2 linked regions of the Kitasatospora sp. NBC_00315 genome follow. The main gene of each other region encodes a partner of the protein of the gene in region 2 in a complex. Links are inferred from orthologs where the notes say so. Each region holds a gene or a part of one and is shown on either strand. Other genes may lie near its edges.

The links.
Region 1: the proteins of nusB (region 2) and rpsJ are in contact, whole or in part, in a solved structure (PDB 3D3B), measured with the Escherichia coli proteins. The link is inferred for Kitasatospora sp. NBC_00315 from one-to-one orthologs.

The regions. Positions count from the first base shown.
Region 1 is NZ_CP108025.1:4,949,227-4,952,416, reverse strand. The notes cover bases 66-2,941. They hold rpsJ (30S ribosomal protein S10), read right to left. Parts: upstream 1,720-2,941; coding sequence 1,411-1,719; downstream 66-1,410. Other genes in these bases: OG823_RS20460 (hypothetical protein), read right to left, coding at 2,215-2,941; rplC (50S ribosomal protein L3), read right to left, coding at 752-1,396; rplD (50S ribosomal protein L4), read right to left, coding at 70-747; rplW (50S ribosomal protein L23), read right to left, coding at 66-70. Outside these bases: more of rplW, read right to left, coding at 1-65; more of OG823_RS20460, read right to left, coding at 2,942-3,190. UniProt on the Escherichia coli protein: Involved in the binding of tRNA to the ribosomes. Part of the processive rRNA transcription and antitermination complex (rrnTAC). The complex forms an RNA-chaperone ring around the RNA exit tunnel of RNA polymerase (RNAP).
Region 2 is NZ_CP108025.1:6,826,849-6,829,861, reverse strand. What follows is about bases 219-2,917. They hold nusB (transcription antitermination factor NusB), read right to left. Parts: upstream 1,939-2,917; coding sequence 1,498-1,938; downstream 219-1,497. Other genes in these bases: OG823_RS28640 (M24 family metallopeptidase), read right to left, coding at 2,591-2,917; efp (elongation factor P), read right to left, coding at 1,941-2,504; OG823_RS28655 (thioesterase family protein), read right to left, coding at 508-1,350; OG823_RS28660 (hypothetical protein), read right to left, coding at 219-304. In the rest of the region: more of OG823_RS28660, read right to left, coding at 1-218; more of OG823_RS28640, read right to left, coding at 2,918-3,013. UniProt on the Escherichia coli protein: Part of the processive rRNA transcription and antitermination complex (rrnTAC). The complex forms an RNA-chaperone ring around the RNA exit tunnel of RNA polymerase (RNAP).

The sequences.
Region 1 (3,190 bases), 1.9 Mb from region 2 along the record:
CGGAGATGACCGGCTTCACCAGAACGTCACGGGGGTCCGTGAACGTCTTGCTCGTGATCTCTGCAGCCATCAGGCGGCGCTCCCTTCGAGCTCGCCCTCAGCAGCCACAGCCTTGGCGGACGCGGCGGGACCCGCCACGAAACGCTCGAAGGCGGCCTGGGTGAAGACCACGTCGTCGGAGACGAGCACGTCGTAGGTGTTCAGCTGACCGGCGTCCAGGATGTGGACGTTCGGCAGGTTGCGGGCGCTCTTGAGACCCAGCTCGTCGGCACGCTCGACGACGAGGAGGATGTTCTTGCGCTCGGTGATCTTGCCGAACAGACCCTTGGCGGCCTTGGTCGACGGCGCCTCAACAGCGACCACGTCGGTGATGACGTGGATGCGGCTGTGACGGGCCCGGTCGGTGAGCGCGCCACGCAGAGCGGCGGCGATCATCTTCTTCGGGGTCCGCTGCGAGTAGTCACGCGGCTTCGGGCCGTGGACGACACCACCGCCGACGAACTGCGGCGCGCGGGTCGAGCCCTGGCGGGCGCGGCCGGTGCCCTTCTGGCGGTACGGCTTGCGGCCGCCGCCTCGGACCTCGCCACGACGCTTGGTCGAGTGGGTGCCCTGGCGGGCGCCGGCGAGCTGAGCGACGACGACCTGGTGCATCAGCGGGATGCTGACCTTGGCGTCGAAGATCTCAGCGGGCAGCTCCAGGCTGCCGGCCTTGTCACCCGAGGGCGACAGGATGTCAATGGTGCTCATATCCTCACAGCCCCTTCGCCGCGGTGCGGACGAGGACGAGGCCGCCGTTCGGACCCGGGATTGCGCCCTTGATCAGGAGCAGCCCCTTCTCCGCGTCAACGGCGTGGACGGTCAGGTTCTGGGTGGTCACGCGCTCGTGGCCCATCCGGCCGGCCATCTTCATGCCCTTGAACACGCGACCCGGGGTGGCGCAGCCACCGATCGAGCCGGGCGAACGGTGCTTGCGCTGCACGCCGTGACCGGCGCCGAGGCCCTTGAAGTTGTGACGCTTCATGACACCGGCGAAGCCCTTGCCCTTGGAGGTGCCGGTCACGTCGACCTTGACACCCGCCTCGAACAGCTCAGCGGTGATCTCCTGGCCGAGGGTGTACTCGGACGCATCCGAGGTACGGAGCTCGACCAGGTGGCGGCGCGGGGTGACACCGGCCTTGGCGAAGTGACCCGCGAGGGGCTTGTTCACCTTGCGGGGGTCGATCTCGCCGAAACCGATCTGCACGGCGTCGTAGCCGGTGCCATCAGCGGTGTGGACCTGGGTCACGACATTGGGCCCGGCCTTGACGACGGTCACCGGAACGATCCGGTTGTTCTCGTCCCAGACCTGGGTCATGCCGAGCTTCTCGCCCAGGATGCCCTTAATCTGCTTTGCCATCTTCGTCGCGCCTCTCAGAGCTTGATCTCGATGTCGACGCCGGCCGGAAGGTCGAGGCGCATCAGCGAGTCAACGGTCTTCGGGGTCGGGTCGAGGATGTCGATCAGACGCTTGTGGGTGCGCATCTCGAAGTGCTCGCGCGAGTCCTTGTACTTGTGCGGCGAGCGGATGACGCAGTAGACGTTCTTCTCAGTGGGCAGCGGCACCGGGCCCGCGACCTGCGCACCAGTGCGAATGACGGTCTCGACGATCTTCTTCGCCGAGGAGTCAATCACCTCGTGGTCGTAGGCCTTGAGCCGGATGCGGATCTTCTGTCCCGCCATGGCTACTCAGTAGTCCTTTGTGTCGACTGATGCTTCTACGGCCGGATTCATCCGGGTGGATTGGTCCGGTGGCGCCCCTGGGTGGTTGCCTTCCGACCCACGCGGTCGGGCGTGTCGCCCTCGCGCTTGCAAAAAATCCAACAGGAATCACTTCCTGCGGACTTCTCCACGGTCGGTAGGTCTTGCACCCACCAGGCGCCGGGTCGAGACCCTGCTCACGCTTCCCGGAAGATTCCCGTACGTCCGCCCCGCAGCTGCCGCGGTGTCGCTTACACACCACTGCATTCACAAAAAGCACGTGAACACATGAACGGCCATCACGGGAACGACGAGTACATGGGACTCGCTTCCGGTCCTCCCGGCGGGAGGCGCGCAGCATCGGCACTCAACCGAGCAACTTGGACATACTGCCACAGCTCGCGGTCGATACGCCAATCGGGGCCGACGGGATCTCCCCCGTCGGCCCCGATTCAAACCTCCGCCCCGCGGGCGGCGCTACTTCTTGGCGTCGTCCAGCCAGGGCGCCGTGCGGCCGCAGACCGCCTTCCACTCCTCCGGCTGGATGCCCGCGCACCAGAGCTGCCCGGTGTCCGGCTTGGGCGCCCAGTCCTTGGTGATGATGTCGGCGCACTTGGCGACCGGCGAGAACTTCGGGCAACTGCCGTCCGGCTTCTTGATGGTGTGCGCCCGCCAGGCGTCCAGACCCATCGTGTCCGTCGACTGGTCCGCGGGCATGTAGCGGTTGACCGACCAGGAGGCGCCCATGGTGGCGAAGAGCGCGAGCGCGCAGACCATGCCCGCCGCCAGCTGGCGCATCGCGCGCCTCGGCACCAGCCGGGTCGCGCCGCCCGTCGCCGGGAGCGAGGCCAGGGTGCGGTCACCGAAGCGGGTGGTGCGGTGGACGAGCGACATCAGCCCGAGGACCGCGAGGATCATCAGTGAGTACATGATGATCCAGGTCGTCCGCGGGTAGAGCTGGATGGCCTGGTCGTGCGCCATGTGCGAGGCGAACCAGAACCGCAGCAGCCACGCGCTGACCAGGGCCGCCGCCGCCGTGCGGACCGCGATGTGCTTCAGACCCAGACCGATGCCGAGGCCGACACCGGCCAGCAGCAGCAGCGCGAACCCGGTCTGGCCGGCCAGCTCGCCGGAGACCGGCCAGGTCTGGAAGGTGAGGCTGCCGTCACGGTCGGACATCCAGCCGAGCACGTAGGTCGGATCGACGTAGGTGGTGATGTAGGCGTACCGGTCGGGGCTGTCCGCGCCCAGCTCGACCAGCTGGTACAGCAGCGGAGCCCCCACCAGGCCGGCGCTCAGCAGCGTCACCCCGACGAAGACGGCCGCCTGCCGGACCGCGCGGCGCCCGCGCCGCCACGGGAACACGAACAGGGCCAGCACACCGATCCCCGGGGCCGACCAGAGGTACCAGCCGGAGTACCAGAGGAAGAGCAGGCCGAAGGTGACGCCGAAG
Region 2 (3,013 bases):
CCCGGACCACGTCGAACCCACGGTGCGCCTCGGCGAGCAGGAGCGCGGTGTCGAGCAGGTAGCTGTCGTAGTCGCCCGCGTCGCTGAGGTTCCACCGGCGGGCCCGCTCGAAGTCCTCGCGGCTGGTGAGGATCCCCGTGATGCAGACCCGGCCCGGCCGGGCCGGGTCGCCGGCGGGGGCCTGGCCGGGGCTCGGCCGTGCACCCGGCCGGGCCTGCGCGCGCACCCGCCGGTCCAGGCCCGCCGGTCCCGTCGCCCGGCAGGAGGGGAGGGCGGTGCGGCGGGGGCGGCCGTTGCGGGGCATCGCGGGCTCCTGGGGGCGGAGGGGGATCGGGAGCGGCGGGGGGCCGCCACTGCTCCTCTTCCTCCCCCTCCCCGGCGGTCGCACACGCACGGCGTGTCACAGGCGTGTAACCGCGCGTGAGGTCGGCACCCGCCGGGCCGGGCGGTCACACCGTCGGCCCGTCGTCGCGGCCGGTCACCCCGCCGGCCCGTCGCGGCGGGCGGTCAGACCGGGCGCGGGGCGCGGGCGAGCTGGCGGGACTGCGCCACCAGCCGGCCCGACTCGTCCCAGATCTCCGCGTCCTCCTCGAAGTGGCCGTCGGCCAGGTTCCGGGTGGAGTGGGTGACCCGCAGCCAGCCCGGGACCGGCCTGGCCCGCAGGTGGACGGTCAGTTCGATGGTCGGCGCCCAGCCGGGCATGCCGAGGTCGAAGGTGACCGGCGGCAGCGCGTCGGCGACCAGCAGGAGCAGCAGCGGATCCGGGTCGCGGCCGTCGGCGAGCCGGAACCAGCCCTGGATGCGTCCCTTCTTCGAGGGTTCGCCGAGGGCCCAGCCGACGGTGGCCGGGTCGAGCCGCAGGTCCAGCCGCTCCAACAGGGCCGCCTGCTCGATCAGTTGCCGGGGGGCGTGCTCCATGCCGATGCACCGTTCGGGCGGCGGCATCTGCGGCGGCAGCGCGGTGGTGTGCACCTCACCGGCGGCGGCGGCCAGGTCGCCGAACCCGGCGAGCACGCGCAGTCGCTCCACCGGCAGGCCGTCCTCGCCGGTCTGCACCAGGGAGGCGGTGCTGGTGGTCAGACTGCGCCCGCTGCGGATCACCTCGGTGCTGACGGTGGCCGGGCCGGGACGCGAGGCGGAGAGGTAGTAGCCGCTGATCGACACCGGGTCGGGGTGCTCGGCGTGCTCCAGTGAGAGCGCGTGCCCGGCCATCGCGAGCAGCAGGCCGCCGTTGATTCCGCCGCCGATCTGCCACCCGGCGCCCAGCTCGCCGTCGTACAGGCCCGGCCCGCCGGGGCGCGGAGTCAGGGCGATGCCCTGGTCGAACTCGCTGCGAATCGCCGTGGTCATGGGGGGAACGCCCTCCGGTGCTCGGTGGACCGACTGCCTGGTTACCTACCAGTAGCAAAACCCTACTCCACCGGCCCCGGGGCGCGCGGGCGCACGCACGACGGCCGCCGGACCAGGTCGGTCCGGCGGCCGTCGGGGGCGTCGTCGTCAGTCGCGGCGGATCGTGGGCTTGAGCTCCATGAACCGCGCGAGCAGACCGTTCACGAACGCCGGGGAGTCGTCGGTGGAGAACTCCTTGGCGATCTCGACGGACTCGTCCAGGACGACCGCGTCCGGGACGCCGTCCTCCCAGATCAGCTCGTACGCGCCGAGCCGCAGGACGTTGCGGTCCGCGATCGGCATCCGGTCGAGGGTCCAGCCCACCGAGTAGGTGGAGATCAGCTCGTCGATGCGACGCGCGTGCCGGCAGTACCCCTCGATCAGCTGCATGGTGTACTCGCCGATCTGCGGCGTACCCTCGTCCGGCTTGGGCTCCCGGGCGCGGGCAACCCAGTCGGCGAGGACGCGCTGGGGGTCCACATCCCGGTGGTCGGCCTCGAAGAGGATCTGGAAGGCCCGCGTACGGGCCTTACTGCGTGCGGCCGACACTGTTACTTGACCCGCCCGAGGTAGCTGCCGTCGCGGGTGTCGACCTTGATCTTCTCGCCGGTGGTGAGGAAGAGCGGGACGGCGATCTCGGCGCCGGTCTCCAGCGTGGCCGGCTTGGAGCCACCGGTCGAGCGGTCGCCCTGGACGCCCGGCTCGGTGTGCGAGATGAGCAGCTCGACCGAGGCCGGGAGCTCGATGTACAGGGGTGCGCCCTCGTACATCGCCACGACCGCGTCGAAGCCCTCGAGCAGGTACTTGGCGGCGTCGCCGACCACGGCGGGCTCGATGGTCACCTGGTCGTAGGTGTCCGTGTCCATGAACACGAAGTTCGAGCCGTCCTTGTACGAGAACTGCATGCCGCGCTTGTCGACGTTCGCGGTCTCGACCTTGGTGCCGGCGTTGAAGGTCTTGTCGACGACCTTGCCGCTCAGGACCTCCTTGAGCTTGGTGCGCACGAAGGCCGGGCCCTTGCCGGGCTTGACGTGCTGGAACTCTACGACGGACCAGAGCTTGCCACCGTCGAGCTTGAGGACCATGCCGTTCTTGAGATCGTTCGTGGAAGCCACGGGCGCACTTACTCCTGGATATAGCTGTCAAGGAACCAAGGGGACGCGTCCTGGCCCCGGCGCCGCGCGGGTGCGCAGCAGCGGGACTACAGGGCGAGGAGCTCCTTGGTGGTGATGGTGAGCAGCTCGGGCCCGCCCTCTTCGAGGGGGCGCACCACGAGCGTGTCCTCGATCCGGACCCCGCCCCGCCCCGGGAGATGGACCCCCGGGCCGACGGTGACCGGCACGCGATTGTCCAGTTTACCCATGTCTGCCGGGCCGAGGCGCGGCGCCTCCCGGATCTCCAGACCGATGCCGTGGCCGACCGGGTGCGGAGAACTCTCGGAGTGGCCGGCCGCCTGCAGGATCTCCCGCGCGGCAAGGTCGGGTACGCAGCTCTCGACGCCCGGCCCGAGCGCCTCGCGCCCGGCCCGCTGGGCCCGGAACACCAGGCGGTGGAGCTCCACCTGCCAGGGCGCGGGGGACGCGCCGATCACGAACGTCCGGGCGGTGGAGACCCCGTAGCCCCG